Regions from separate parts of the Paenibacillus xylanexedens genome, predicted to be linked through region 1. Evidence: riboswitches for the same ligand, from Rfam matches in the RefSeq annotation. Region 1 holds a riboswitch; each other region holds the start of a gene.

What was found. A riboswitch is a leader RNA that binds a small molecule or an ion and turns the genes downstream of it on or off. The one in region 1 is predicted to bind S-adenosylmethionine.
Region 2: another riboswitch for S-adenosylmethionine. It lies ahead of metA (homoserine O-acetyltransferase MetA); the one in region 1 lies ahead of BS614_RS28445 (methionine ABC transporter ATP-binding protein).
Region 3: another riboswitch for S-adenosylmethionine. It lies ahead of mmuP (S-methylmethionine permease); the one in region 1 lies ahead of BS614_RS28445 (methionine ABC transporter ATP-binding protein).

What each region holds. Positions count from the first base shown of each region.
Region 1 is NZ_CP018620.1:6,525,562-6,536,381, forward strand. It holds gene BS614_RS28425 (SDR family oxidoreductase) at 1-616, opposite strand, end outside; gene BS614_RS28430 (DUF2167 domain-containing protein) at 790-1,788, shown strand; gene BS614_RS28435 (MetQ/NlpA family ABC transporter substrate-binding protein) at 1,912-2,751, opposite strand; gene BS614_RS28440 (methionine ABC transporter permease) at 2,827-3,486, opposite strand; gene BS614_RS28445 (methionine ABC transporter ATP-binding protein) at 3,487-4,521, opposite strand; SAM riboswitch class I at 4,648-4,789, opposite strand; gene BS614_RS28450 (Cthe_2314 family HEPN domain-containing protein) at 4,919-5,635, opposite strand; gene BS614_RS28455 (COX15/CtaA family protein) at 5,799-6,737, opposite strand; gene BS614_RS28460 (thioredoxin family protein) at 7,219-7,563, opposite strand; gene BS614_RS28465 (DUF2515 family protein) at 7,706-8,992, shown strand; gene BS614_RS28470 (putative polysaccharide biosynthesis protein) at 9,195-10,820, opposite strand, start outside.
Region 2 is NZ_CP018620.1:2,864,048-2,874,867, forward strand. It holds gene BS614_RS12850 (DedA family protein) at 1-113, opposite strand, end outside; gene BS614_RS12855 (cob(I)yrinic acid a,c-diamide adenosyltransferase) at 261-836, shown strand; gene BS614_RS12860 (RluA family pseudouridine synthase) at 833-1,816, shown strand; gene BS614_RS12865 (arsenate reductase family protein) at 2,172-2,537, shown strand; gene BS614_RS12870 (5'-3' exonuclease) at 2,906-3,799, shown strand; gene BS614_RS12875 (phosphodiester glycosidase family protein) at 3,805-4,911, shown strand; gene BS614_RS12880 (MOSC domain-containing protein) at 4,942-5,628, shown strand; gene BS614_RS12885 (ROK family protein) at 5,701-6,579, shown strand; gene BS614_RS12890 (HRDC domain-containing protein) at 6,756-7,757, shown strand; gene corA (magnesium/cobalt transporter CorA) at 7,829-8,764, opposite strand; SAM riboswitch class I at 9,216-9,339, shown strand; gene metA (homoserine O-acetyltransferase MetA) at 9,575-10,492, shown strand; gene BS614_RS12905 (PLP-dependent transferase) at 10,517-10,820, shown strand, end outside.
Region 3 is NZ_CP018620.1:6,827,895-6,838,714, reverse strand. It holds gene BS614_RS29880 (methyl-accepting chemotaxis protein) at 422-1,342, shown strand; gene BS614_RS29875 (spore germination protein) at 1,494-3,206, shown strand; gene BS614_RS29870 (spore germination protein) at 3,245-4,345, shown strand; gene BS614_RS29865 (Ger(x)C family spore germination protein) at 4,342-5,544, shown strand; SAM riboswitch class I at 5,615-5,716, shown strand; gene mmuP (S-methylmethionine permease) at 5,809-7,221, shown strand; gene mmuM (homocysteine S-methyltransferase) at 7,199-8,266, shown strand; gene BS614_RS29850 (ABC transporter permease) at 8,350-10,752, opposite strand; gene BS614_RS29845 (ABC transporter ATP-binding protein) at 10,755-10,820, opposite strand, start outside.

The DNA.
Region 1 (10,820 bases):
TGATGCCTGCCATTTCATCAATCGTTTTCTCTTTGTTCGCACCACGAATGTCACCTGGACATACCATGTTAACCGTAATTCCATAAGGAGCTTCCTCCACAGCAAGTGTCTTTGTGAACGAAACCAGACCTACCTTGGCAGCCGCATATACGGCGCGATGAGGCCAGGATCTCGCTTCTCCAGCATGACTGAAGCCAAAATGGATAATGCGTCCCCATTGCTTGCGTCTCATCTCTGGCAATACACGCTGATCCAGCAACATCGGTCCCAGCAGATTTCCTTGCACAAGCATCTGGACCTCAGCTTCAGAATAATCCGCAAATAATCGTCGTTCACGGACAAATGGACCTGCGTTATTCACCAAAATATCAATGCTGCCCAAGTTACCTTCCACCTGCTCAACCAATGAAGAGATATCTTCCACCTTGGATATATCAGCCTGGATGGCAATGCACCGCACACCCTTGGCTATAATCTGAGCCTTTAAAGCCTCAGCTTCTGTTCTGCTGTGTACATAGTTCAGGGCAATATGGCACCCTTGATCTGCCAGACTGAGGGCCGTCATTTTACCAAGACCTTTGGCACTTCCCGTTATGAGGGCAATCTTTCCCTTCACGTTCATCCCCCTCTTCAAAGAGCAGTCACTATCCAGTATAAAAGATTTATCGTCCTCCTACAACTCGCTTATTCACAAGGGATTATCCACCTTTAATTCCAAATATATCTTGATCGAAATCAAACACCTATGGTACTGTCGAGGATATAACCTGAAAGGACCTCTACATGAATATGAAGAACAAAAGATGGATATCATTTCTTACACTTTTAATGTTGAGTTTATTCACAATCTCTAGTGCCTTACAGGTATCAGCGGCAAGTGAGAATGAGCAAGCGCCTGATGAGTACGATTGGATTACTGGACCAGCATCTGTCTCTCTGGACGGTAAGGCCACCCTGGAAGTCCCTGAAAGCCATTCCTATCTGGATAAGCCCAATACCCAACGCTCGATACTTAACAGTGATGGGAAGCCTAACGGGAATGAAATCGGAAGCCTAACCAGCAATAGCGAATTCGGCTCGTGGTATGTTGTGTTCGAGTACGTGAAGACAGGTCACATCCACGATGACGATCAAAATTTGAGTGCCGAAGAACTGTTAAGCAGTTATATCCGAGGCACAGAAGAAGATAACAGAGAACTTGATCCTGAATATAGAACGTACATAACGGGGTGGGAAATCGAACCGGCATATGACAGTACCAAACATCAGTTGGTTTACTCCCTTGGTTTTAAGAATGCTGATCAGCAAGCCATGGTCAATTACAATGTAAAACTCCTGACACGCGAAGGGTACATCACAGCCATTCTGGTTACAGATACGGCCAACTTTCAACAGAGCCGCCAGGCATTCGAGGAAACCGTCCTTAATCAACTTAGCATCAATGCAGGATATACCTACGAGGAGTACAATGCTTCGACTGACAAAACATCCACCATAGGGCTCAACAGTCTTCTGATGGGCGGGATCGGATACACGGCTTCCCAGAAATTCAGTGCTCTTCTTCTGCTCAAAAAAGGATGGGCCTTGATCCTGGTTATCGTCCTTGGGCTAATCGGTTGGATCAGATACAAAATCAAAAGCTCAAATGGAGAAGAAGAAAAACTTTCTCCCTCCGAGAGGACGTACCTGCAAGAAGCAGATGAGCAGCAGTATGCTGATCAGAATGAATTACCCTACTACCGCCAATCTGGGCATCCATCCAACGCGGAGAAACAAGATAAGCCCTAACCCTTCCCTTATTGATCGCCACGTCAGCGCAGATTAGGAAACATAAAATAAGCCGTATATCTCTTCAGAAGAGATATACGGCTTATTCTTAATAGCTTCACATCATATCATACATATCGTGAATTATTCAGTTGCAGGTTCAACTGCACCTTTATAACGTTCTTTGATGAATGTTTTTACTTCTTCGGAGTGCAGAGCAGCAGCCAGTTTTTGGATTGCATCTGCATCCTTGTTGTCCTCACGGGAAACGAGGATGTTTGCGTATGGGTTACCTTGCAGATCTTCGATCAGCAAAGCATCATTCGCCGGATTCAGGTTCGCTTCGAGCGCATAGTTAGCGTTGATGAATACCAGATCCGCTTCATCCAATTGACGTGGCATCATGGCTGCATCCAACTCGATGATATCCAGGTTCTTCGGATTGGCTGTGATATCTTGAATCGTAGATGTAATATTTGTGTTGTCTTTCAGCGTAATGATACCTTCCTTCGCGAGCAACAACAGTGCACGTCCACCATTGGATGGGTCATTTGGAATTGCTACTTTTGCGCCGTCTGCCAATTCATCCAAAGACTTAATCTTTTTGGAGTATCCACCAAAAGGTTCAACATGAACAGGTGTTACAGAAACGAGGTTGAATCCACGTTCTTTATTCTCTGTGTCCAGATAAGGCTGGTGCTGGAAAAAGTTCGCATCCAATTTTTTATCAGCAAGTTGCTGATTGGGTTGTACATAGTCATTGAACGTAACGACTTGCAAACGAATACCTTGTGCTTCCAGTTCAGGCTTGATGCTTTCCAGAATCTCTGCATGTGGTGTAGGTGAAGCTCCAACTTTCAATTCAACTGTACGAGGTGCACCTGCTGAATTGTCTGCGCCGCTATCGGCGTCCTTGTTGTTTCCGCAAGCTGCGAGAACCGCAATCAACATAAGACTAAGTAGAGCAAAAGACCATTTTTTCATGTGTAAAACCCCTTCTCTAATCATTTTTGTCATGTGGCGTCCGCATTATTGCATAACCATCATGTTATCTATGTGTTATTTCCTGGTGAAAAATGTAACCAAGCGATCTCCAGCCATCTGGAGAATTTGCACAAGAATGATCATCGATACTACGGATATAATCATGATTTCATTTTGATAACGATAATACCCATAGTTGATTGCCAGCGTTCCTAGACCTCCACCACCAACCATGCCCGCCATCGCCGTGTAAGAGACAAGCGTAACGATGGTAATGGTAATACCAGCAACCAAACCAGGTAACGCTTCAGGCAGTAATACCCGTCTTACAATTTGTCCGGTCGATGCACCCATCGACTGTGCCGCTTCAATGACACCCCGATCAACTTCTCGCAACGTCGTCTCCACCAATCGAGCAAAGTAAGGAGCTGCTGAAATAACTAAAGGTGGTATAACACCTAACACACCTGTAGCAGTACCGACGAGTGAACGAGTGAACGGTATAAGAGCAACAATCAATATGATAAATGGGACTGAGCGCAAAATATTCACAATCAAGGACAATATAATGTACACCGTCCGTGACTTGATCGAAGCAGATCGGGCTGTCATGAACAGCAGCACTCCGAGCGGTAAACCAAAAATTACGGTGAACAAGCCTGATACACCCAAAATTTGCAGTGTCTCAATGGAGGCTTTACCAACCTCTTCCCAGCGAACTGTTGAAAAATCCATCTAACGAAGCACCTCCACATCAAGTCCCTCAGCGGTTAATTCTGATATCGTCCGATCAATCGCATTTGAATCACCCTCGAACCGAACGGTCAGCTGCCCATAAGGAACCTGTTTGATCGTAGAGATTGTACCTTGCAGGATGGCAAAATCCACTCCTGTCTTACGTACCGTTCTAGACAAAATCGCTTCATACGTTTTGTTACCCAGAAAGGATATCTTCACAAGTTTGGAAGCAGCACCTGCCTGCAATTCAACGCCTGCATTTGCCAGAGCGGTCTCTTCCAGAGCAAGTCCAGCTTCATGGTCACGCATCATGAAGTCCCGCGTAATCGCATGCAGCGGCTTCAGGAACACGTCTGTTACAGGTCCCTGTTCCACAATGCCGCCTTGATGAATGACAGCCACCTTGTCACAAATATTCTGAATGACATGCATTTCATGTGTGATCAGCACAATCGTAAGGTTGTACTTTTCATTAATGTCGAGTAATAACTTCAGGATTGAATTTGTCGTCTGCGGATCAAGTGCCGAAGTAGCCTCATCACAGAGAAGTACATTCGGGTCACTTGCAAGTGCTCTCGCAATCCCTACACGTTGTTTCTGTCCACCCGATAATTGAGCCGGATATTTGCTGCTATGGTGCTCCAGACCAACCAGTGCGAGCATTTCCTTCACTTTGCGATCAATGGCTTCCTTGGGTGTATTCACAAGCTTTAGTGGAAAAGCTACATTGTCATATACCGTTGCCGAAGATAACAGATTAAAGTGTTGAAAAATCATCCCGATCTTGCGTCTCTGTTGCTGCAATTCGGTTTTGCTCAGTTCAGTCAGGTTGATTCCGTCAACCCATACCTCACCCTCCGTAGGCCGTTCCAGCAAATTAATGCAGCGAATCAATGTGCTTTTGCCCGCTCCGGAATGGCCAATCACTCCGTAGATTTCACCCTTTTGGATGCTCAAATTCAGCTCGGATAACGCTGTTGTAGATTTTTTCCCTTTGCCGTACGTTTTCGTTAAACCTTTTAATTCAATCAATCGCACTTGCCCCTTTCCAACCACCTACATGTATCTTTACCCGATCTAAAGGAAAACTCCCCTTAAAGTACAAAAAAAGAGCCCTTTGCAGATACAAAGAGGGCTCTTCACGTGAAAGAATATACCTTCTCATCTGCCAAAATCGTGTCTTGCACCATTTTGTAGGAATTAGCACCTAACATCTATAACGAATGATACATGTATCATGTCATTACAAATCGGTTGCCGGGCTTCATCGGGCCTGTCCCTCCGCCGCTCTCGATAAGAAATATGTTGTTGTAGGATTTTATAAGTTCATGTAGTTTATGCTTTATAATGTGAACGTAACTTCCGAATTATCAGTTATATCCATGTAACATTCGATTGAAACTCAGTATATTCCAAGTATTCCGATTTGTCAAAGGGAATTATTTCTTTTCCATATTTTGTTGATATAACTATAAGAGGCTGTTAACGTTTCACAGACCATATCGATGCCCTGACGCATTTCCTGCACATGCTGATTCAGATCCTCCAATTTCACTTTACCTTGCAAGGTCTGGTGTAACTGCCACAGGTCATCGTGCATTTCTGAGTTCATGTAGTGAATTTCCATATTACGTCGTTTGCGCAGCTTGCTCATCGGCTCACGATAAGAGTCCTTGATCTGTATTAATTGCAACGCAAGATCATGATGTTCCCTCGCATAGTCAAACTGCCTTAACACAGTAAAATAAGAAAAATGCGCTTTGGTATTTGAAGTATTCAACTGGAATATTTCATTTAATACCGTGCCCACTTTATCCAGAATGGCAAAGCAGCGGATAAAGCCATCTTTGTAGAAATACACATACCGTGCATACTCGGCTTTTTCAGTCGGCGTCATATCATCCGTTGAACCTGCAACGACCTTTTTGCGAAAATGAGCAGCAGCGAAACAGCTTTGCTCCAGTTCATCCAGTGAGGAGATGAGTCCCTGAGTCCACACATACAGCTTCCGATAGTCATGCGTGGGATCATGGTCCACATGCATTTGTCGTTGAAATAGCTCAAGCGTATGCGCCATTGCGTCCATCGCTGCCTTCAATTTACCTTCGTTTATACGTGGCTTTTCCCCCAACAACGTTCGCAGCATATCTAACCTCCTCTTTTCCAAATCAACAAGAATTCATCACCGTAAACGTAACATCATTCATTCCGTGTAATTGCTGCTTGCCATAGGTTGCCCTGATCCCTCTGACATCAAACAAAGTCCACCTGCCCAATGATGTACATCACTAGATGGTGGACTTTCATATTTAAAAACGATTAGCCGGGCGATGTAGCTTGTACACCAGGAAACTCATATACGTTAAGACTCCGAACAATATGGCGATATCCAGCATATGAGCGAGAGCTACGAACATGTATACTTCCGGACGGCTCATTGTCACCATCATGAAAATACCAATGACTACTTGCATCAAAATGAGAACAACGGATATCACGCCAAGGTTACGCATTTCCTTGTTATCTGGATGATTTCGGTAAGCGAAATGACCCAGGATCGCGATAACAATCACGAGCGACGCAGCTGCTGCACGATGAGCAAAGGCAACCGCTACCCCACCCGAAAGCTCAGGAATAATCTGACCGTTACAGAGCGGAAATCCGGAGCATCCGCCGGCAGAATCCGTGTGACTCACAAATGCACCTGTGTATACCACGAGATATGTGTAAATGGTGGAGAACCAGACCAGATTCCTGAATTTTTTGCTAACCCGAGGGTATTTATTCAGGCGCTCCAATCCGCCATCTTTTGCCTCTTGCCTTATGCCCAGCGCCATCATTAGAGAACTGGCAAAAGCAATCAGTGCAAAGCCAAAATGCAGTGCCATGACTGCTGAAGATTGGGAGAAGACAACGGCAAATGCCCCCATAATTCCCTGGACGATAACAAATACCAGAGTTAAGAAAGAAAACAATTGCAGGTCACGGCGTGACTTGCCAAACCGCAGAAAAGCAACAAACGAGGCAATGGACAACAGTCCAGCCAGTGCACTTACAGCGCGATGGGAATATTCAATGAGTGAAGCCACAGTATGTGCGGGAACGAGTTTTCCGTTACATAAAGGCCATTCTGTTCCGCAGCCAAGGCCTGATTCCGTTTTGGTTACGATGCCTCCACCAAAAGTGGCCAGAAACATGACAAGACAGGTTAATACGGTTAACCATTTAAACAAAGTTAAGTGTTTCAATTTTTTCTCACCCGCTGTTGGTTTAAGATGGCGAAGAATATTCTCCGCTTGTTTCGGTACTTTGACACTTATTTCACAACTAAATTCATTATACCGGATAAAATGTTCATTGACGTCGCGCTTTGTGACAAAATGTTAACGTCTGGTGAAATAATGACCCGCAGGTCATTGAGGATATGTACAGAAACGTTTCTTACATAGAACGTGTCGAACACACAAACGCCATTTCCCTATTTCAAGAGAAATGGCGTTCTTTTTATTATACCCTTTTACAACATGAACCTGTCATACTTTTATATAAGTTCATGAAACATTTACACAATAACGGAGAGGACAGAAATAACCAGAAGAAGCGGAGCGTTCGCCTTTATCCCCGGATTTCTCCCCTTTATAAAAGGGATCAAAGAAATCTGGGGATAACAGCGATCGGAAGGTTATTCTGTCATCGGAGTGCCTGTGTAAAAGTTGAGCTTGTATAACATTATTTATGAATCGTGTTGTACACCTCAACTGCGCGATCCAGGAACTGCTCAATCTCTTCTCTCGACTTGCGCAGCTTGTTCACATACCGCACGAGTTCGCGGCCATCTGTATATGCCACAAAGCTCGGAATGCCAAGAATATTCTGCTCTTCACTAACGGTTCCAACCTGATCCACGTCGACCTCAATAAAGGTCAGTTCACGTGCATATTTCTCTTCAACCTCAGGCATAAACGGATCGATGTATTTGCAGTCACCACACCAGTCTGCCTTGAATACGGCAATCGTCAAACGTGGGGATTGGATGGCTACATCAAAAGCCGGTTTGGAAGTAATCTGTTCCATTCGGTTCATCTCCCTTTCTGTACCTTGTCTTACCCTAAGTGAAGCAAATTGGCGAGTGGAAGTCAAATAATCAGCGCATACTTAGAATAAACCACATGGTCTGTGAATTTAAACCCAGAACATCATGAAAGGATGTCACATCATGACTTCCACCAGAACCGATTCTTCCAGCGAACAACATCACGGGTCCCTCCTGCAGATGGTCCGTTCCATTCCGGGTGCTGCCCGGGAAATCTGGCGTGGCAAACAGGCTGCATGGCAAGCTTCTGCACAGCTTCGTCACCCATTGCGTGACATCGAGTGGGATACCGATACGGCAGCTACCTTACAGTCTGAGGTGGAGCGTTTGTTACCTACCAGCAACAAATCTTTTACACGCACGGACCAGGTTCAAAGCGCACTCGTCTGCGAAGAAGATTGCATCATTCTGGAAGAGATTAAGACACTGACTCAGGAGCACAATCGGAGTAATATCACCCGCACGACAGCCTATCTGGAATGTTATGAGCAATATCCCGAACTGCATTGGGCACTACTGGCCCATATGGTCTCTCGCAACGGCGGATATCACATGACAGATCTTCAGAGTGACTTAATGCATAATCTACAGAATCAAAGCGATCGCGAGCATATGTATCGGCTGCTGGAGCGGTGCAATGCACTCATTTTCCAGGATGCATATCCCCAGCTTCTGCTGTATATGAACAGTCGCCGGATCGGACGAAGCTGTTTCCATCTCTTGTCGCACTTTCACGTGTCGGCGTTTATGACGCCGTTTTGGGAACGCTTTTGGCTGGAACGTTGCAGTTCACTGCTCAGTGTGGCATTAATTATTAATGAGCAGAACTATATCGAGAGCCGGGTGGTGCAGCATCCTTATTTTCAAAAAGAAGCACTTTCCAAACCCGCATTCCATCTGCATAATCTGGCCGGTCTGAATCATATCGTCTTTCCTCTTGGACGGGGAGCAGGACTCGCAGGACGCGTCATTGAACATTTTGGCAAACTGGATGAGCGAATCATGTTTGGCAAAGGGCTATATGCCTTGTTGTTTGGCGTGGAGCAAGTACACACACAAGTGTTGGAGTTCGCACGTTTGGTTCCCCATCGTGGCTCGCGCGCTGAATATTGGCCTGGCTTGTTTACCACTCGTGAAGACGAGGCGGGTGAATATACATTATACGCTCAGGCGTTACTGGATGAGGAATGGCTTCCAGAAGGGCAACGATTATATAGTCCTGAACTACTTTCCGTATGGGGGGACACGCCTTATGAACCGATCACCAGACATGACTGGCTTCAGACTCGGGATAGTCTCGGTTATCTGACGGCACCGCGTCGGCCATGGCTGTTTGAGATGAGTCACGAACACCGGTATGGCATGCTGAAAACGGCACTGGCTCATGATGCTAAAGCCATCACACACTAATGTTGAAGATTATATGGAGCAGGCAAAGACGGATGATGTGATATCCGATGTACCGCTAATCCTCGCTTGCTGGGCTAATGTCGAGTTCAGTCGCTCAGCTCTCCTTAGCTAAACAAAAAGCCCTGTCTGCTTCAATAGCAGACAGAGCTTGTATCCTATTTTCACAAAAAATTCTGGAGCATGGATGATGCTTTTTGCATTTTTAACCTCTTTGCCCAGCTCCACGTTGAAGACGCATAAGTGGACGAAGAATTTTTTGCAGAATACGGGGGTAACTGCCCAGCTCGTCCTTGCGCAGTACACGCAGCACAACCATGAGAACCAGATACACCACCACAACAAGCACACCAACCACAAGGCAGGTAAGCAAGAAGGATACACGCGCTGGCAGGAACAGTCCAAAGATCGTATTGCCAATCCAGTTCGTTGCAAATCCTACACCTGCTGCAAGCAACACTGTAATGATAAATCCTTTCCAACGATCTCCCATGATGGAGAAATCAACGATTTTGCGAAGGACCCGCAGATTCAGGTAAGTGATAACCAGGAAACAAAGGGCCGTTGCAATAATGATGCCGTAAATGCCAAAGATCGGCGCCAGAATCAGACTTGCGATCAATTTGATCACAACACCTGCTGCGACACTGATCATCGTAATCCGCGGTTTCCCTACCCCGAGCAAAATGGAGTTGGTGGTCATCATCGTAATCTGGAAAATGGTACCGAATGTTAACAAGGCAATGATCGGCGTTCCATCCAGATTGGTAAACAGCAATCCGTTAACCGAATATGCTGCCGCACAAAGTGCAATGACAATCGGCATACCTGTCAGAATCGAAATGCGCAACGCAAGTGTAACCTGACTCTTCAGATGCGCTTCATCCTTGCGGGCAAATGCTGCCGATATGACAGGCACCAACGATTGACTCAAAGCGATAGCCAGAATCGGAGGAATACCCGCAATACTTTGGGCTTTCGCACCCAGGATCGCAAGTACACCAGTCGCTTCTTCGAGTCCGATCTGGCCACTAAGCAGTGGTACCACAAGGGATGAATCGATGAAGTTAATGGCTGGAACCGCAAGTGAAGACAGCACAATTGGAATAGACAGCTTAAAGATATCACTGTAGATACCTCGCATCGGTAACTGCTCTGCACGCTCGTAATTCAATTGGGCCGCACGGTCGCTACGACGTAGCTTCAAGGTGAAGTACAGCATGACACCGAAGGCACCCACACTTCCTAATACCCCACCAAATGAAGCACCTGCAGCAATCGTCTGGTCATCATAATTCCATTGCAGCATGACATAAGCCACGATAATGGCTGTACCTACACGGGCGAACTGTTCAACAATCTGTGAAATACCACCCGCTGTCATGTTGCCGCGTCCTTGGAAATATCCACGCATCATCGCAATAGCCGGGAAAAGTAGTAACGCTGGAGCCAAGGCGCGAATGGCACTGACCGACTCCGGTACTTTGGACACATACGTAGCATAATAAGGTGCCGCGAACCACAACAAAGCAGACATGACTACCCCGGCCACAGCGGCAAAGATCAGGGCTGCACGGTAGATCTGTTGGGCTTCACTCGCGCGTCCGAGCGCATAGCGTTCCGATACCATCTTACTAAGTGTACTCGGTATGCCCGCCGTTGCTACAGTTAACAGCATTAAATATACCGTATTGGAGATGGTAAAAGATGCGTTACCGATATCGCCGAGGATATGCTCCAGCGGCACCCGTTGAACCAATCCGAGTACTCTTGCGATCAGTGCAGCGGCCGCCAGTATGAGCGTACCCCTAATGAATGTTTCTTTCTTAGA
Region 2 (10,820 bases), 3.4 Mb from region 1:
AACGGCAAGATGATTTCGGATGGAATCGGGGGAAATACGTTCTCAAGAGCAATAATGAGTGCAATGCCTATGTAGCCGTATTGTTCCATGAAATCGGTTATCCAGTTTTGCATAATCGTCTCCTTTACTTTTGGTTTCCTTCGATTTGTCGTATACTCTGCAGAGCACACCAATTCTTATATACGTGTAAAGCGATAGAGGGGTTTCTGAAAAAATGCATTCCCGTATTCATTATTATATTACCAATTGGAGGGATAACGATGGGCATATATACACGAACAGGTGACGAAGGACAGACTTCGGTCATCGGTGGACGCGTCATCAAGGATGATGACCGAGTTGAGGCTTATGGTACGATTGATGAGTTGAACTGTTTTGTAGGCCAGGCGATCAGCCTTATTGACTCGGCTCAAGGGGAATTTGAAGATCTGCGTGAACATCTGCTGGAAGTTCAGCAGGAACTGTTTGATTGTGGGTCGGATCTGGCCTTTGTGAAGATTAGTGAGACCAAATATAAGGTGAGAGATGAAATGGTCACACGTCTGGAACAATGGATCGACCAGTATGATGCAGAGAATCCAAAAGTGGAACGATTCATTATTCCTGGTGGCAGTCAGCTGTCTTCTGCTCTTCATGTGTGCCGTACTGTATGTCGTCGCGCAGAGCGTCGCACGGTAACATTGGGACAACATACGGACATTAACCCGTCTGTACGACGGTATCTAAACCGACTGTCTGATTATTTCTTCGTGGTTGCACGGACGGCCAACGCGAGACAACAGGTGGCGGATATTGAATATGTGCGGAGCAAAAAAGTATTCCGCCGCAAAGAATGAGCCAATATTATTCGCCGATTGTCTACACGGTGACCGAACAAGAAGATGGCTGGCTGCTGAAGACCGTGCTTCAGCGCCGGCTGCTGGTGTCGCGTAAGCTTTTGTCCAAAATTAAGATGACCGAACAAGGTGTCATGTTAAATGGAGAGCGCGTGTATATTAGCGTCAAGGTAGCTGCAGGTGATGTCGTTGAAGTTCGGATGGAGCAAGAGGAATCGGATGATATTTTGCCTGAGCCTATTCCCTTTACCGTTCTGTATGAAGATGAGCACTTGCTTATTGTCAACAAGGATGCGGGCATCATCGTTCATCCGACGCATGGACATTACACGGGTACTTTGGCAAATGGCGTTGTTCATTACTGGAAAACCAAGGGTGAACGCTTCCGGTTCAGACCGATTCATCGACTTGATCAGGAAACGTCCGGTGTGCTCGCAATAGCCAAGAACCCTTATGTGCATCAGCATGTGTCTGAACAGATGATCGCTGGAACAGTGGATAAGAAATATATTGCACTTGTGCACGGAAGCCCTGTCCCGGAACAAGGTTCGGTGGACGGACCGATTGACCGCGATCCTGAAGAGCCACACCGTCGAGTCGTAACACCTGATGGTTACGCTGCAAGAACGTTGTACACAACCTTAACACGTTGGTCAGGGGGCAACGCCAGTGCGATAAGCCTCAAGCTGGAAAGTGGCAGAACCCATCAGATCAGGGTACATATGACTTCTATCGGATGCCCGTTGATAGGTGATCGAATGTACAAGACACTACCTGTGCATGAGATCGATGAGCAGACCATGGCTGTTCGAGAAGAACGGGACAGCTGGATCGAACGCCAGGCATTACACGCTTGTGAGCTGACGTTCGAACACCCAATTCTACAGGAACGCATAACGTTCCAAGCTCCTTTTCCAGCAGATATGGCCGCGTTGGAGCAGCGTTTGAATGATGAGGCAGCTCCCAGAGAAGAACTGTAGGAAGCTGCGACGGGACTCTTAGATTTCCTTAGATACGCCCTCTGTGTAGTAGGTGTCGTAGCTTTCTGTACGGCAAGCCTTGGTTGAGGTCAACGCTGGTGGGCTATTCCATGTGAGGGGACTTAATGCACCTGAACAACATGCCGTAGGCTAATCATTATGGTTGTAGACTCTTTAGTCCTTAAAGTTTTAAGGTCTTGATCCAAAAAATATAGCGAATGTGTTTTGAGCTCATTCGCAAAAGTCAGTAAAGTTGCATGGCGATGGTATCGATTTGGAGCGACTTTTGGATTTGCGAAGCAAACCAAGGGAAGCGAGAAGTCGAAACCGGAGCCACACACTAGGAGGCAAATCAATGAGTAACTTAAAAGTATATCAATATGCCAAATGCGGCACATGCCGCAAAGCTGTAAAATGGCTTGAAGCTCAAGGACATGAGCTGGAGTTAATCCCTATTTTTGACTCACCGCCGTCAGAATCTGAACTAACAGAACTCATCCAAAAGAGTGGACTGGAAGTGAAAAAGTTCTTTAATACGAGCGGGGAAGTGTACAAAGAACAACAACTGAAGGACAAACTTCCGGGAATGTCAGCTGATGAACAGATTCGTTTATTGGCTTCCAATGGTCGTCTGATCAAACGTCCAATCGTTACGAATGGAGAAAAGGTGACGGTTGGGTTCAAGGAAGAAAAGTACGAGCAGGAATGGAATAACGCATAAACGCGCTGAATATCAGCCTTAAATTGTTCAAAATTCAGGGCTTTTTTGGCTGATCGATGGTTGGCGGAACTATGCTATAATGATAGAATTAGTTCGATATTTTATTTGCTATAGAAATTGAACTAAACATTTACACGAAAATGGAGAGGACAGAAATAACCTGAAGAAGCGGAGCGTTCGCATAAAAGCTTTCTGAAAGAAAGCTACTTCGGAAGCATATGCTATCCCCGGATTTTCCCTTTGGAAAAGGGAATCAAAAAAATCTGGGGATAACAGCGATCAGAAGGTTGTTCTGTCATCGGAATGGTAAGTGTAAATATACTTTAGTTTAATTTCTATAGAATCAGGACAGGAGAGAACAAATTCAAGTGAATCAACGTAATGAACCTACTTTGTTGCTGGTAGACGGTATGGCGGTGTTGTTCCGTGCTTTTTATGCGACATCTGCAAGCGGATATATCAGACGTACAAAGGCAGGATTGCCTACCAACGCAGTCTACGGATTTATCCGTTATTTCTGGGATGCGGTTCAGACTTTTGGGCCAAGTCATGTCGTATGTTGTTGGGATATGGGTGGTAAGACGTTCCGCGGTGAAGAATATGCAGCCTACAAAGGCAACCGGGCCGAAGCTCCGGATGACCTGATTCCCCAGTTTGCCCTGATTCGTGAAGTGATGGATAGCCTGGGTATTCCGAATATAGGTGCACAAGGATTCGAAGCCGACGATTGTATCGGGACGCTTGCGAAGTATTATACCGAAGAGACAGATATGAATGTTATGGTACTGACGGGTGACCACGACATGTTGCAACTGATCAATGACCGCACAAGTATCATTATTATGAAAAAAGGCCATGGCAACTACATGGTGTATAATCCTGAAACGCTCATGGCAGAGAAACAACTGACACCTCGTCAAGTGATTGACATGAAGGGTCTGATGGGAGATGCCAGCGACAATTATCCCGGAGTACGGGGAATTGGTGAGAAAACAGCGTTGAAGCTTGTACAGGAATACGGATCCATTGAAGGGATTTTGAGTAACATGGATAAACTGACCCCTTCGGTGCGTAACAAGATTGAGAATGATCTGGATATGCTTCATCTGTCCCGCAAACTGGCAGAGATTCATTGTGCTGTTCCGGTTGCCTGTGCGCTGGATATCTGTGAATTGCGTCTTGATCCGGATATGGTGATGGACAAGTTTGAACAACTTGAGATGAAGAGCCTTGGCTCTTGGATGGGAGTGGCAATAGGGTGAGCAACATGAAGAACGTACGAACAGGGAAAAAGTGGTGGACAGGGGCTATGGCCCTCGTCCTGGCCTTGCCCGTAATTCTTTCGGGAGCAGTAAGTGCACCACAGACAGTGGATGCCAAAGCAGCAATTAGCACCAAAGTACAGAAAGTAAAAGCAGCAGGACGTAATTTTACCGTACAGACCGTTTCGATTCCAAAGGGAACACCGGTTACCGTGGGACTCGCGAAGAAGCAAGTTGGCCAGACGGCAACATTGCCATCGATTGTGAAAGCCTATGGTGCACAAGCAGCCATTAACGGAGCATTTTTTGAAGCATATAACGGAGCACCAGATCCATACGGTATGTTAATAGCAAATGGTAAGGTCATACATATTGGAAGATACGGAACATCCATCGGATTTAAGGAAGACGGCTCGGCGATCATGGATTCACTTCAGGTGAGTTTGACAGGTAAAGTAACGGATACAAAAGGTAAATCACGGAGTTGGTATGCAACCTTTATTAATCGAACACCTTCAGCGAACGCAAGCATTACGATGCTGTATACGCCTGAACGAGGTGCCACAGTTGGGTTCAAAGGTGGCACTGCGGTTGTCATGGAGAAAGGTATTGTGACCAAAAAAGTGCCCAATACAAATGTAGCGATTCCTAAGAATGGCTCGGTACTGGTCTTCACAGGTAACCAGAAGTCTTCTTCGGATCGTTTCACCGTTGGTTCGACCGTAGAAATGAATTATAAGTATACGAACGCAGCAGGCAAAGAGATTCCTTGGCAAGATGTAGTGACTGCTGTGGGAGCAGGACCCCGTCTGGTGAAAGACGGCAAGGTAGCTGTCAATCCGACGAGCGAAGGTTTCAAGGATGCCAAGATTCTTAATGCTTCCGGAGCCAGAAGTGGTATTGCGATCATGGCAGACGGTTCTGTTATGCTGGCTACCGTTTCCGGAGCAACAATCAAGGAGTGGGCAGCGGTGATGCAGAAGCTTGGTGCCAAACAGGCCATGAATCTGGATGGTGGTGCATCCTCAGGCATGTATGCCGGGGGCAAAATGCTGACTTCTCCAGGTCGGATTTTGAGTAATACGCTTGTATTTGGCGGCTCTGTGCGTTAAAAGAAAGTGATTATGGGAGGTATGACGCAAATGACACTCACATCTGATCGAAAGCCAGGGGAGGGCAATACAGCTGTTCTGGCCATTAATGTAGGACTGCCGCAGCCGCTCCCTGGGCAGAAGCGTGAAGTGCTGAGCGGCATTGTGAAACATCCTGTATCCGACGCGGTTTTCCTGTCATTCACTGGAATGACAGGGGACGCGCAGGCGGATCTGGTGCATCATGGCGGCCCTGACAAAGCCGTTTGTGTATACGATTACAGTCGTTATCCGGCGCTGGAACAACTGATGGATCGCAAGCTGGATTGGGGAGCTTGTGGAGAAAATCTGACGGTTGAAGGCTGTGCCGAAGAAGACGTACGGATTGGTGATGTGTACGAGTTGGGCGAAGCCACAGTGCAGGTCAGTCAGCCCAGACAACCTTGCTTCAAGCTGGGTGCGAGGTATGATTATAAGGAGCTGCCTGTTTATTTTCAGGAGAGTGGATATACCGGCTTTTACTTTCGTGTACTGCAAGAAGGTGAGGTAAGGCCTTCATCGATATTTCGACGGATCAGCACCGATCCAGCCTCAATGACGGTTCTTGAAGCCAATCGAATCATGCATCAGGGGAAAGAAAATGTCGATGGTATTCAGGCGTTGCTGGCCATTCCTGCGCTGTCAGACAGCTGGAGGCAAACGTTAATGAAACGATTGTCCAAGCTGGAGAACAAGTAGCAGGGTAATTATCGTGTCATCAAGTAAAGCAATTCGAATTCCTTTTTAAACTAACTTGGGAGTGTGACTAACATGACGATCTTAGGCGCAATTGAAGCAGGCGGAACCAAATTTGTATGTGGTATTGGCACAGAAAACGGAGAAGTTCTGGAACGCGTAAGTTTTCCAACAACAACACCGGAAGAGACCATGGCTCAAGTGATTTCGTTTTTTGAAGGCAAAGGCATTGAAGCTCTGGGTGTAGGTTCATTTGGTCCGATTGATCCGATTGAAGGAAGCCCAACATATGGTTATATCACAACAACACCAAAACCACATTGGGGACAGTATAACGTGATTGGCAAGCTCAAGGAGCATTTTGATGTACCGATGACATTTGATACGGATGTGAATGGTGCGGCACTTGGAGAAGCAACCTGGGGCGCTGCACAAGGTCTTGAGAGCTGTCTGTATATCACTGTGGGTACAGGTATTGGTGCAGGTGCTGTGGTTGGCGGTAAAATGGTCCATGGATTGTCACATCCAGAGATGGGACATATCATTGTACGCAGACATCCAGAGGATACATACGAGGGTTTCTGTCCGTATCATGGTGACTGCCTTGAAGGCCTTGCAGCTGGCCCAGCCATTAACAAACGTTGGGAGCAACCGGCTTATGAACTGCCTGCAGATCATAAAGCTTGGGAGATCGAAGCACATTACCTGGCACATGCACTGATGAATTATGTTCTCATTCTCTCTCCGCAGAAAATCGTCATGGGTGGCGGAGTAATGAAGCAGGAGCACCTGTTCCCGATGGTTCGTAGCAAACTGCAGGAGTTGCTGGCTGGATACGTTCAGCATCCGGCGCTTCAATCCGACATTGACCAGTATGTTGTTTCACCAGGACTTGGCGACAATGCAGGGCTGTGTGGTTCGCTGGCGCTTGCCAAATTGGCATTGAATAAGTAGATTATAAAGGGATTGACGAATTTTACCATTGTGGTATGATATGGGCAACAGCATAGTACGGTTAATGAGGAAGCACCTCTCTTGCATGGATTTTGCAGGAGGGGTGTTTTTTTGTGCTGCCTATAGGTAGTATCTCTAACTCGTATAAGCTGAATATTCAAAGGGAGGGAACGAAAATGGAAGTCATTTTCATGAACAGATTGTCCAGAATGTCAGATCAGAATGCAGAGTATGCACAGTTATGGATTGGGGAAGAGGAAGATAGTTGGCAGCTGGGATGGAGTCGCTACGAGGAAGGAGAGCGTGAGGATAGCATCTGGTATGAAGGGACTTCTTGGGAGGAGCTGCTTCATATTTACCGTCATCAGCTTGCCATACAGATGAGTGAGGGGTACCGACCGCAGTTGCAGGGATTATTTCATGAGAATGATGATCTGAAATCACGCAGTTATGGTGGACAGCGACTCCATTGTTACAGTGAGTTGTACGGCAATGAGCAATTATATACGGATCTGTGCACATGGCGCAGGAAGAGAGCTGTGTCTGACCGGAAGGCACCGTATTTTATTGCAACGAATCGTCTGCTGCGTTTGATCAGTGCCTTTGTTCCGCAATCGCTGGATGAACTGATGCAACTGCCGGGCGTAGGAGAGAGCAAAGCGACTGAGTATGGTACGGAATGGATGGAGATTACAAACGGGCTGGAGCGTTCAACGACATTCCCGCTGGACTGGGTATACACGGCGCTGAAGGAAGAAGAGTATGAGAGTTGGTTATACAAGCAGAGAGAGCAGAAGTACAAGCAGGAACTTGATAAGTTCACCACGCGTAAGCAGGTGCTTGAAGGCATGAAGGAAGGGTATACGTTAGAGGAGATTGTTAATCGATCCGGATTATCCCGACGCGAGTTGGTTGAGCTGTTAGAGGCACTGGATCAAGAAGGTTATGACACCGATTGTCTTCTTGATGTGGAGCTGGCAGTGATGCCAGAGAACGAACAAGAGGCCGTATGGAGTGCGTATGAGGAGCTGGGAGATACGTTCCTGAAGCCAGTATTACATAAGGTGTATGGAGGAGAGAAACCCGATGGAGGAAGTCTGGAGCAGGTCTATGAAAGACTGCGCATGATTCGAATCCGCTTCCGTCGGCACGCAGAGACAGAGAAGAATGTTGGTTAATGATCAGAAATGAAAAAAAGACGAGGCGTTTCTCCCGGAGAAGCGCTTCGTCTTTGTTATTTCGTAAGAGTTCATACCCAGTCTTTCTTGCGGAAAATGAAGAACATGCTCAGGCCCAGGGTAACCATCAGGCCAATCACAACAAAATAGCTGTATTTCCAGTTAAGCTCTGGCATATTCGTAAAGTTCATGCCGTATATACCGGTAATGACCGTCAGCGGCATGAAGACCGTGGTAATGGCGGTAAATACACGCATGATCTCATTCGCCCGGTTCGCAATACTGGATTGGTAGGCTTCTCGCAAGTTGCCCATCAGGTCGCGATAAGTCTCAAAGGTTTCAGATATTTTTACAGCATTCTCATAGATGTCACTGAAATACTTTTGCAGTTGATCATCGATGAGACGCAGATCTTTTTTGTTCAGGGTGTTAATGACCTCTTTCTGAGGTCCGAGCACTTTCTTCAGCCACAGAATCTCACTGCGCAGCCCAATGATTTCATTCAGATGTGACTTTTTGGTGTGCATCAGAATGTCTTCCTCAAGCTTCTCGATCCGTGCTTCAATTCGGTCACCTACGGTGAAATAATTATCAACAATCAAGTCAACCAGCAAATACAGCAGACGATCCGGTGTACTGATTTCCTGTTCCCACAGGATGGGTTTCAGTGTGCGCAATTCGCTGATCTTGTGCTTTGTAACACTAATAATGAAATGTCTGCCAAGGAATAAGTTGACCGCACGTAGAAATATCTCTTCATCATCAAAACGGATGCTATTAATCACAATAAAATAATGGTTCTCATAAATTTCAATCTTCGGACGTTGTTCTTCGTCACTAAGACAGTCTTCCACAGCCAGATCATGCATCAAGAACAGCGGCTGAAGTACCGCCAAATCGTCTACGTCTGCATCAATCCAGTAAAATCCTTCCGCTGGTGGAGTCAGCGCCTGCTGAATGTCGTCCACCGGAATAAATACACCGTTGTTTACCAACCGTATTTTCATCGTTAATCTACTCCTTCTGCACCCGCCAACTTGGCGGATATTATCATTATGGGCGCAAAAAGAACAAATCAGCCGGTCGGCAGCGGAGCCTGGAGATCAGGGCTGCGTTCACTATATAATCAAACGGAAGTCACGTCCCGCTGCCGGCATGCTGATGTCAATTCTCTATGCAGTTTGTCGGAATTCGGCTGCCAGTCAGGCCTCGGGTCGCCATCCATTTAATATGTCACCTCTCACATAAGGGTTTATAACACCTTGTTTAGTATACCGCTGGTACAAGGTGCTTTCAAGCGCAAAAATGTGTCTATTTCGCGCCCTGAGGCAGTGTATGACAACAGATGATGAACGGTTCCGATCTGGGAAGCAGACATCGAACTGCAACTTGACGTGAGGGCATTAATGTAATAAAGTAGACGGTGAACCATATTAAATTACAATCTAATACAGCGAAATCTTATCAAGAGTAGGTGGAGGGACTGGCCCGATGAAACCCGGCAACCGGCGGTATACCGCACGGTGCTAATTCTTGCAGCGACTAAGTGTCAAGTGGCACTGTTGTAACTGAGAGATGAGAGAGGCGCATATCTTTTTTACATATGACCTTTCTCGAAATCCGAGGAAGGTCTTTGTCATATGCCCCGACTTCTCAGCAGTGATTTTCGCTAAGGAACTTGAGGTTGTTTGTAACGTTGGATGAAAGAGCAATTCAATGTTTTTACAAGCTCAAGGCAGTCTATAACTGTATTGATGTGAAGACATCAGGCCAGGGTTGCTGCATCTATTTATGCACAAGGAGGAGTTAGACTTACCATGCCAATCAAAATACCTGATACTCTACCAGCAAAAGAAGTACTTGAAGGAGAGAATATCTTCGTCATGGATGAAACTTCTGCATATCAGCAGGATATTCGTCCACTCCGTATCGCTATATTAAACCTGATGCCCACTAAGGAAACGACCGAAACACAATTGCTTCGTCTGGTGGGAAACACGCCTATTCAGGTGGATGTCGTTCTCGTACATCCCAAATCCCATACGTCGAAGAATACGTCTCAGGAGTATTTGGATCTGTTCTATAAAACCTTCGATGAGATTGAGCACCGCCGTTTCGATGGAATGATTATTACGGGTGCCCCGGTGGAACAGATGGATTTCGAAGACGTGAACTATTGGAATGAAATCCAGGAGATCTTCGAATGGACCAAAACCAATGTGACTTCAACCCTCCACATATGTTGGGCTTCCCAGGCAGGTTTATACCATCATTTTGACGTACCCAAGGTTGCACTTGATGAAAAGTGTTTTGGCGTTTTCCCACATACCATTAATAAACCTCATGTTCCGTTGTTGCGTGGATTTGATGAAGTATTCAACGTTCCACATTCCCGTCATACGGAAGTGAGACGCGAAGATATTGAAAAGAATGAGAATTTAGAGATTTTGGCTGAATCCGAGGAAGCGGGGATCTTCCTGGTTGCTACCAAAGACGGCAAACAGATTTTTGCCACAGGACATGCCGAGTATGACCCATTCTCATTAAAGTGGGAGTATGACCGGGATGCAGCCAAAGGGTTGGATATCGCATTGCCTAGACATTATTATCCGAATGACGACCCTTCCCGTGTGCCGCCGGCTACTTGGCGCGCTCATGCCAACTTATTATTCTCTAACTGGCTCAATTACTATGTGTATCAAGAAACACCTTACGATATTGGCCCGCAAATCTAATCGAGATTACAGGAGGATGCAGCAATGGAAGACAACAACAAGTTGAAAATCGAAAGCCGCTTAGCACAAATTGGATCCATCAATGAACCGGTAACAGGCGCCATTAACTTTCCGATCTATCAATCCACTGCGTTTCGCCACCCGAAGCTTGGGCAAAGCACGGGGTTTGATTATATTCGTACGACTAATCCAACCCGTAAAGTGTTGGAAGAAGCCGCTGCAGCGCTGGAGTCCGGTGATGCAGGGTTTGCCTGTAGCTCGGGAATGGCCGCGCTGCAAACGATTTTTGCCATGTTTGGTCAAGGGGATCATCTGATTGTATCGCTGG
Region 3 (10,820 bases), 300 kb from region 1:
TTTTCTTGTATATAGGGGTTAAACGGTTACTAAAAAACAGAAATTATGTTACAAATACGTTACAAATACAGAAGTGTATACCTCTTTGCCTTATGTTACGATACGTACTAGTAGATACAGAGATATTTTACGGATAAGATAAGTTATAACGTCTCTTTTCTGGACGATGAACATGTTCCGAAAGTATGTTGATGGAAGCCTTTTATCCAGGATATTGAAGAAACATTGAAACGAAGGAACAACTATATATTTTGACTGAAAAGGGTTGCAATAAAAATAAATAACAACAGGTGATCCAAAATGCTGCAAATCGGGTATCAATAGTAGAGTCATTTAGAACCTGATGGATACATATGTTGTTATGATCGTTTTTTGCTAGTTAAAGGCTGTCTATTATGGAATGAACTGTGGGGGTTATCAAGTGTCTATATTAGATATGGAAAAGAAAGATGTTGTCACCGATGCAATGGTCATCAAGGCGATGGAGAAAAGTCTTGCTATCATTCGATTCGATCTGGATCGCCGGGTAACCTACGTGAATGAAGTCTTTGCCCAGACGATGGGATATACGGTAGATGAGATGTACGGCATGAAGCATCAGCAACTGTGCTTCGGTCAATTTGCAAATACTCCGGAATATGATGCTTTTTGGAATAGCATATTTAATGGTGTCAGCTTCCAGGACAAGGTTGAACGCAAGGATGCAAAGGGGAATTCCGTATGGCTTGAGGCGACATATATGCCGGTGTACGATGAGACGAATCAGAAGATACTGGGTGTCTCCAAAATCGCCACCAACATTACCAACCGTCAGAACAACATTTCGGTCGTAGTGAACGAGCTGAAAACGATGTCCCATGAACTGAATGGGCAGGCAGATGTAGGCATTGAACGGAGCCAGGAGTTGATGTCAAGTATTTCCTTTATCTCTGAGGTGTCGACTTCTAACCGTGCAACGTTGACTCATTTGCAGGAACAGGCCGGATCGATTCAGGGCGTGGTACGAACGATACGCGAGATTTCGTCTCAGACGCAACTGCTCGCGTTGAATGCTGCCATTGAGGCTGCACATGCAGGAGAATACGGACGAGGATTTGATATCGTGGCCAAGGAAGTTAAGAAACTATCCGCAATGGTAGAGAGTTCGATTAATGAGATTCGTGATAGCGTGACTGGAATAACGAAGGAGATTGGTAATATCACAGGAGGTACCAAAAAAGTAGAAGAATATGTGGAGCAGAGCCAGAAGCAGATTGAGATTGCATTGAATGATTTTACAGCAATTGCTGCTTCAGCCCACTTGTTGGATGCCAAAGCGGAGCATGTGACCAGAATCGTATAATTATAGAGCGAATAGTGGTTCCTAATACAGGAACCGCTTTTTTTTTTGCTGTTCTGTACACAAAAAAACGGGAATTATTGTGATCAAACGGGGACACAATACTTGGGAATACCTGCAGCTATGTCATGCAGAGAAATGTTGGGGTGGGAACATGTGGTCAACAATTGTATCCTACGTGCCGGAATGGCCCATATGGATTCAGGCATTCTTGGTCTTCATCATTCCAATTGGTATTACCTTGAGCATACGCTGGATCAATGCTGCCATTAAGCGTGGAAGCTTCTCTCGTTCGAAGCCATCGTCCGTATCCTCGAAGGATATCTCGCCAGCAGCCAAAGGGCAGGGTGAAGGGACCGAAACAGGCCAATATGCCAATATTAAATTAACCGAGAAGTACAGCATAAATCTGACGAGTGTGAAAGAAAGCTTTGGACTCAATGCAGACGTGCATATTCGGGAATTTATTATTAGAGGAACGAATACACGGGCTGCGGTCATTTATACCGAAGGCCTGGTAGATCAGGACTTAGTTGATGATCACTTGATTACACCGTTGATGTTAGAAGGTGTTCCTCTACTTAAGCAGGAAGGTTTCCTTCATCCGGACAATGCACACTTACTGTCGGCATATCTGCAAGATCAATTACTTCCTGTCAGTTTGGTTGAGGAGACGAAGTCTCTTCAAGAGCTCGCAGTTGGTGTGCTTTTCGGGAAAAATGCACTATTGGTTGATGGCTTGCCAGGTGCTTTATTAATTGGAGCCCATAATATCAAAACACGAGGTATAAATGAACCTTTATCCGAGGGGTTGCTTCGCGGACCACGTATTGGTTTTACAGAGCAATTAAGCGATAATACAGGCATTTTGCGTCGTTATGGAAGTGATCAGAGCCTGTTTATTAAGAAGTATGAAGTGGGTTCACGGATCAAAAAAGATTTGGCGATAGCCTATATTCAGGATATTGCCGATCCAAATCTCGTGGTTGAAGTATGCAAGCGAATTGAAGAGATGGATATGGATTCGATGCTGGAATCAGGTTATGTGGAACAACTCATCGAAGACAGTACGCTGAGTCCTTTTCAACAGGTACTGAATACGGAAAGACCTGACCGGGTGATGGGTGCCCTTCTGGAAGGCCGAGTGGCAATTTTGTTGGATGGAACGCCATTTGTATTAATTGTACCGGTTACCTTTAGCATGTTGCTTCAGTCTCCCGAGGACTATTATGAACGCTGGATTCCCGGAACATTTTTGCGAGTGCTGCGTTTTATGGCCGCGATGCTGGCATTGCTTGCTCCTGCGCTCTATATTTCGTTTATATCGTTCCATCCGGGTCTTATTCCAACCAAGCTGGTATTGACGATTATTGAAACGCGGACAGGAGTGCCTTTTCCTTCAATCATTGAAGTACTGATCATGGAACTTTCGATTGAGATTCTGAGGGAGGCAGGGATACGGCTGCCTAAACCAATTGCGCCAGCGATGGGTATCGTAGGAGGTCTGATTATCGGCCAAGCAGCAGTGCAGGCGGGAATTATAAGCCAATTCTTGGTTATTGTCGTTGCGGTTACGGCCATTTCTTCCTTTACGATTCCCGTCTATAGTGCAGGGTTAACGCTGCGGATTCTGCGATTTGCTGCCATGTTTAGTGCAGCTATACTTGGACTATATGGTGTTGTAATGTTCTTCCTGCTTGTGTGTACACATCTGGCACGACTCTCAAGCTTTGGCGTACCATATGTAGCTCCAGCCGTTCCTTATCACATGAATGAATGGAAGGATTTCGTTATTCGTGCTCCGTTAAATATGATGAGAATGCGTCCCAAGATGACTAATCCGATAGATGATGATCGAAAAAAATAGTGGAATTCCATCTACTGAAGGTCTGGAGGTGAACTAAAGTGAATGGCTCCCAAGGAAAGCTAACCACGACACAGGCCGTTGTAATTATTGTCAATTACATGCTTGGTGCCGGGATATTGACGTTGCCTCGAACGATCAGCAAGGCTGTAGGAACACCAGATGTCTGGATTTCCATTATGCTGTCTGGGCTGATTATTACAGGTATCGGAATAATTATGGTTACCCTGTGTCGCAGATTTCCGGGGAAAACCGTGTTCCAGTTCACCCGTGAAATTACGGGGAACTGGATTGCCTACATACTGGGATTTGCTATGATTATGTATTTCACGGTCATTGCAGCTTTTGAAGTAAGAGTCATGGCTGATGTGACAGGAATGTATCTACTCGAACGCACCCCCACCTGGGCAATTGTGATGGTCTTCATGTGGATCGGTATATATATGATCTCGGGTGGGCTTGGTGTCATTGTACGCGTGTTCGAGATTATTCTACCGATTACGATCATTATATTTGTCATCGAAATTCTACTTAGTAATCAGCTATTTGAGATTGGGAATCTAAGACCTGTGCTTGGGGATGGGTTTATGCCCGTTTTCAAAGGACTGAAGCCCTCACTACTGTCATACACGGGATATGAGGTGATGTTAATCATGACTGCCTATATGAAAAATCCGAAGAAGAGTAATAAGGCAATGAGCTGGGGGATATTCATATCCACCACTATCTACTTGATCACGGTTGTAATGGTCATAGGCAGTTTATCCCTTGATGGGATCAAAACGCGCACCTGGCCAACGCTGGATTTGGTAAGAAGCTTTGAGATACAAGGTTTAATATTCGAAAGATTCGAATCCTTATTGCTGGTCATCTGGATTATGCAAATTTTCTCGACTACAGCGATCACACACTACTGCGCTTCGGTGGGCATTCGTGATTTGTTTCGTACCAAAAAAATCAAGGGCATTATGTATGGTCTGCTTCCGTTCATTTATGTGACAGCCATGATGCCCAAAACGGTGGATGATACCTTTGCACTCGGGGATATGCTCGGCAATGTATCTGTGATTCTATTCGCCATTTTACCTCTGGTCCTACTGTTGTTAAGTCTGATTCGCAAAAAAGGAGGCAAGCATGCATGATGCCATTCCGTATGCTATTACGTGTAGCTTCTGTCTTGTGCATTCTGTTGACGCTGTCTGGATGCTGGAGCAGTCGGGAAATAGAGGATCTAAGTCTCTATGTCGGTCTTGGAATTGATGTCGGTAAAGAGACTGAATTCGAGAAAGACATCGCTGCTCAGGGAGGAACATACCCAAAGAAGAACTATGTGACCGCTACTGTGCAGATTGCTCCAGGATTTTCCGATAGTAAAACGAGTCAACAATCTGGTTCACCTTCTTCTGGCAAAACATCCTATTCCAATGAACAGCTTACCGGGGATTCCTTGCTGCAAATATTCCGTCAGTTTGCGCTAAGAAGAGATAAGCCTCTTATCGGACATCATCTGAAAGTTATCGTTGTCTCCAAGGATATTGCCAAAAAATATGGTTTAGACCAATTGCTTGATTTTGTACTACGGGATAATGATATTCGACCGAACTGCCTGGTGCTGATCAGTCATCATCGTGCATTAGATGTGTTGACTTCACAGGACCCGTCTCGGATTCCGGCATTTTATCTCACAGGAATTACGAACAATTCGTATTTGTCCAACAAAATATTGGATCCTGTATTACTGTCTAAGTTAGATGCTCAAATGCAGTCCGGTTCCAGCTTTCTGCTTCAAAATGTGTTGAACTCCCATGGAGAGGACAAGTTCTCTGGAGGCAGCATCTTTGATGGAAAAACAACCAAATTCATCGGAGAACTTAGTCAAACAGATCTTGAAGGTTTGTCATGGCTCAATTCCAAAAAAAAAGGAGGTGTCTTAAAAACACATAACAAGGAAGGATTCACCGTGGTATATGAAATCAAGAAGAAAAAAGTGAAAATTATTCCCAAGGTTGTTGGCAATGATATTTCATTCCATGTAAAGACCGAATCCGAAGGCTGGTTGATGGAAGATTGGCGTGCTCCCGAAGAAGAAGAAAAAGGGGCATACCTTAGAGAGTTGGAAAAAGATTTTGCTGAACTGGCCGAACAACAGATTCGCCAGGTGTTATACAAGCTGCAGCATACCTATAAAGTAGATGTTGCGGATTTTCGGGATAGCTTGCGTATCAAAGAACCTAAAACATGGAAAAAAGTCAAAGACGATTGGGATAAAATTTTTAGCACCGTGCCGATCACGTATGAGGTAAAGACCACCATCACCAATCCGGGGTCTTCCACCGAATAGCGAGGTGAGCCATTAATTTTTTAAGTGTTGACACATTCATGATAGATCGCTATATTAGTAAAAAATCATTTTCTTATCCAGAGAGGTGGAGGGACTGGCCCTTAGAAACCTCAGCAACAGATCTGAAGGATACTGTGCTAATTCCAGCGGGTGAAAGCCTGATAGATAGGAGCGTTTGTTTTTATTTGTCAGTAACGGCGCACTCTTTAGGCAGAGTGGGTCTTTTTTGTTTTTTCTGGATGAAGAAGTAGGGGAGCAGCAGGTATGGAGAACAACAACGACAAAGGGCATTTTCAGCGGAAAATGCAGGCACGGCATGTGGTCATGCTCTCTCTCGGAGGAGTCATTGGAACGGGATTATTCCTCAGCTCAGGTTACACCATTCAGCAGGCGGGACCACTGGGAACCATTCTGTCCTATCTGATCGGAGCCATCGTTGTATATCTGGTGATGCTCTGTCTTGGTGAACTGTCTATACATATGCCAGAGACGGGAGCATTTCATAGTTATGCAGCCAAATATATCGGACCAGCAACAGGCTACACGGTGGCTTGGTTATACTGGTTAACCTGGACTGTTGCGCTTGGCTCTGAATTCACAGCCGCCGGATTGCTGATGCAGCGCTGGTTCCCATCGGTGAACGTATGGATATGGAGCGCGATTTTTGCACTGATGATCTTTCTGTTCAACGCTCTAACGGTGAAATTATTTGCGGAATCCGAGTTCTGGTTCTCATCTGTAAAAGTAGTGACTATCGTAATTTTCATTATTATCGGTGGCGCAGCCATGTTTGGGTTCATTCCCATGGCGGATTCTGAACCGGCTCCATTTCTATCAAATATTACCGCATCCGGGTGGTTCCCTCATGGGGCTACAGCGATATTGATGACCATGCTTGCTGTAAACTTTGCCTTCTCAGGCACCGAGTTAATCGGCATTGCCGCCGGTGAGACGGAGAACCCTGAAAAGACGATACCAAAGGCTATTCATACAACGCTGTGGCGTTTGGTTATTTTCTTCATCGGAACGATTATTATCTTGTCAGCCTTGCTGCCCATGTCGGATGCCAGTGTACTGGAAAGTCCGTTTGTAGCGGTAATGGAGCGGGTGGGTGTACCCTATGCAGCAGACATTATGAACTTTGTTATTCTGACGGCGATTCTCTCTGCTGCCAATTCAGGCCTGTATGCATCTTCACGGATGCTCTGGTCTCTGGCTGACAAAAGAACGATCTCTCCGTGGTTTGCCAAATTGACCAAAAGCGGGGTACCACTGAATGCACTTCTGATTAGTATGGTGGGTGGTGCGTTGGCATTGCTGTCCAGTATTATTGCGCCAGGTACGGTGTATATTACGCTGGTTTCCATTTCAGGTCTCGCTGTCGTTGCGGTATGGATGAGCATCAGCGCTTCCCAATACATGTTCCGCAGACAATATATCCGGGAAGGACATGCGGTCAAAGATCTGGTCTACCGCACACCACTGTATCCGGTGGTACCAATTGTTTCATTTATATTATGCCTGGCTTCATGCATAGGTATTGCCTTTGACCCGACACAGCGAATTGCGCTGTATTGTGGGGTTCCATTTATCGCAGTATGTTACGCTGCTTATTATCTGACAGAACGTGTGAATAAGAAAAGAGGACAAGTACATGACGCAAGCACAACAGACTAACCCCATAGAACAGATCCTTCGTGAACATCCGGTCATGATTCTGGATGGAGCGTTGGCTACGGAACTCGAACAGCATGGATGTGATCTCGATGATCCACTATGGTCTGCTCGTGTGTTGCTTGAGAATCCGGATGTTATTGTTCAGGTCCATGCAGATTATTTTCGAGCAGGAGCCGATTGTGCGATTACATCCAGTTATCAGGCGACGGTGGATGGTTTCCGCAAGAGAGGGATTGGTGAACAGGAAGCACTAGAGCTGATCCGCAAGACGGTTGAACTGGCTGCACAGGCGAGAGATGACGTGTGGGCAGAAGTGCAGAGTGATTTAGTGGGAAGAGAAAGCTCGACAGGTCAGCTTGTAGAAGCTCCTTCGGTACGTTCCGAAACTGAGGAGAATGAGGAGCATATAACAAATCGTAGAGTGGATCGGAAAGCAGACAGTCTTCGTCCACGTCCAATTATTGCCGGGTCCGTTGGACCGTACGGCGCCTATCTGGCGGATGGTTCAGAGTATGTGGGACATTATGGCGTGTCGGATGAGACGCTGGCCGCATTTCACCGTCCGCGTATGGCGGCGTTGATTGAAGCGGGTGCAGATATTCTGGCGTTTGAGACAATTCCTTCCTTGCAGGAAGCACAGGTGCTGATTGATTTACTGAAGGAGTTTCCTCATGCGTATGCCTGGTTATCTTTTTCTTTAAAAGATGGGACAAGCATCAGCGAAGGCACACCGCTTGAAGTATGTGCACAGACGTTTGGCTCCGAGCCGCAGATTGCGGCAATTGGCCTGAACTGTGCTCCGATGGAAGTGGTGACGGAAGCCGTAGGTATTCTGAGTCGTGCCAGCGACAAACCTGTCATTGTGTATCCGAACTCGGGAGAAGTATATGATGCAGTGACGAAGACGTGGAGTGGACAGGGTACTTGTGGCAGTATGAGTGATGCTTCGGAGCAGTGGGTTGCTGCGGGCGCGAAAATTATTGGCGGCTGTTGCCGAACAACGCCACATCAGATTGGTGCACTTGCGAAGAAGTGGCGGAAATAGTTCATATCATGATAATAAGCCCTTCCACATCCTATAGAGGTATGGAAGGGCTTGTTTTATTGTGTTAAGGCATTCTGATTACATTATTCGATAACCAGCATACGTGGCGATGCTTCCCGAATGATTCTCGAAGAGAACCACGAGCCAAGACTGGCTGCAATGATGCTTAGACAGGTGAACAGTACCATTCCACCCCAATGCAGGATCAGTGGAAGTTGTACGATACCATAACCGGAAAGGACCATTTCGAGTAGAAGAGGCAGCAGATATACGCCGACGAAAATACCCAGTATGGCTCCCACGGAGGATAGTATGAACATTCCCATGGTGAGCGACAACCGGATTTGGCGGGATGTCATTCCCAGCGATTTGTATATTCCGTACGTTCTGCTTTCTTTACGAATATTGATTCTACAGGTACTGAAAATAATGATGAACGTCACAGTGATAAACAGCAATCCAATCAGGCTCATCGGATAGATCAGGATGTTCGCGGCTTCCGCGTAAACCGAATCAAGCAATGTCTTCTGAGTGACTACCGAAGCAAAATCTTTAAATTGCTCATTTAATTCCGAGGCAACCTTACCCGCTTGTGCCATATCGTTCACATTGATGAAGATAACATCAAATTCACTATAATCCGGGTTCACACTTCTCATGGCATCAATGGTGATTCTGCCTGAAACAGACATGTTGGCGAACGCCTGATAGATGCCTGTGATGAGGAATGTACGCTTTTCTCCTTCAATATAGATATCGATAAGATCACCGAGATCTTTATCTGATGTTTTGGCTACACTTACACCAATGGCAATTTCGTTTGCATGTTGTGGGTTAACCCCTTTTAACGTTTCGAATCCAAGTTCCTGATAACTCCCGTCCAGTACACTCAAGTTGAGACTGATGGATTGGCCCTCTACTGTTGCCAAAGACTCCGGGCTAATTACACCCGTTGTGTTCCCTTGCCAGCCTGCATTACTAATCCGTGTATCCTCTTCTAACGTTTGTTTCAATTCAGTCTTTGGAAAGTTACCTTTGTTCACGACTACTGCTGCGACATTGGCATTGTCATATCCCCATTTAGCTGCGGTCTGTTCAATTCCGGTTATACTGGTCAGCAGAACATAACTTAGAACAAGTACGGAGGAAGCTATTGTGGTTAGCAGGAGTGTTAGAACAGAGCTTTTGGTATTTTTGAACACATGTCGGAATCCAAGCACGGCGGTCACAGGCAGTCGTGCGAACCCGATCCAGTGCGCCAATGGCGAATTCATTTTCCCAGCCATCCGGCTGTGATCTGTCTCCGACATACCATAACGAATAGCCTGCACGGGCTGTATGCTGCGTGCCTTTTTGGCATATAACACAGTGAACAGAATCACTAGAGCAAATAGAAGTACGCCGGCCAGTATGGCCGCGTCCAATCCTTGGACTGGAATGTTCTGATTCGCCACTCGAAGAGAGGATACAGAAATATTAATGATCCATTTGGATATCCATATACTGAGTGCAAGTCCGGGGATAATAGCTACGATGGATAACAATGCATATTGAATAACATAGGTGCCTATCGTTTTTCGGGAAGTCAGACCTAGTGATTTGAGGATTCCTATCGTTCTGTAATTGGCCAGAATGGCATCCGCAATCGTAAACCCGATGGTCACCAGGGCGATGGAGAGCATGACAACACCCATGAATATCATGATGAATCCAATAACCTGATTGATGATCAGATAAAAAGAGGCAATGGCCTCGAACTCCATTTTGGATTCCAGAAACGGAATACCTGTCTCACGATTGTATCGTTCCCAATACACCGAATTCATGCTGTAATCGTTAAAATGGATGCCCATCATACGATTCTCGTTGCCAGCAAGTGTCGCGAGATCATGTTGATAATCGGTAGGATTCATCCAGACCCGTGCTGTATTGGAGAAGGGTGCCCCATATGGTACATCGATGACAATGCCCGATACATTTAATTCGATTGTGCTTGAGCCGGTTTTGAAGCCAATGGTATCACCTACGGAAATATGATAAGCATTCGCCATGGACGTTGGAATCCAGACGGAGCCTTGTTCGGGAACTGTGTCGGGCGTCCCGCTTGAGAAAATTAGTTCATCCACACCCCAAGGCGGCGGAGGCGTATTAAACATGTACAGGTAGATGTTAGGGATGTGAGTTTCATTCAATATGATGCCTGACAATGTACGATACGTTAGCAAAGGGGACACCTGAACTCCATCCTGAGAAGCCCACCAGTTGTGCACAGCGTCAGGGTCATTGAGCCCTTTTTCAAACGTCAGGATCTGATGAGATCCATGGGTGCGGGTATGCATTTCATAAAACTGATTGCCTGTGTTCGTCAGAATGACAATAGCTGTAGATACAAGAAGTGTTGAGAGTAGCAGGAGCAGCGCAATCAACGCATTTTGTATTTTGTTCCTACTCAGATACGACAAGCTAAGTTTAAACATGACAGCCATCGTTATTCCTTCCCCGTAACTAAAGCGAAGATAATCGCTTCACGATCCTGAATTTGATGTTCGTCATA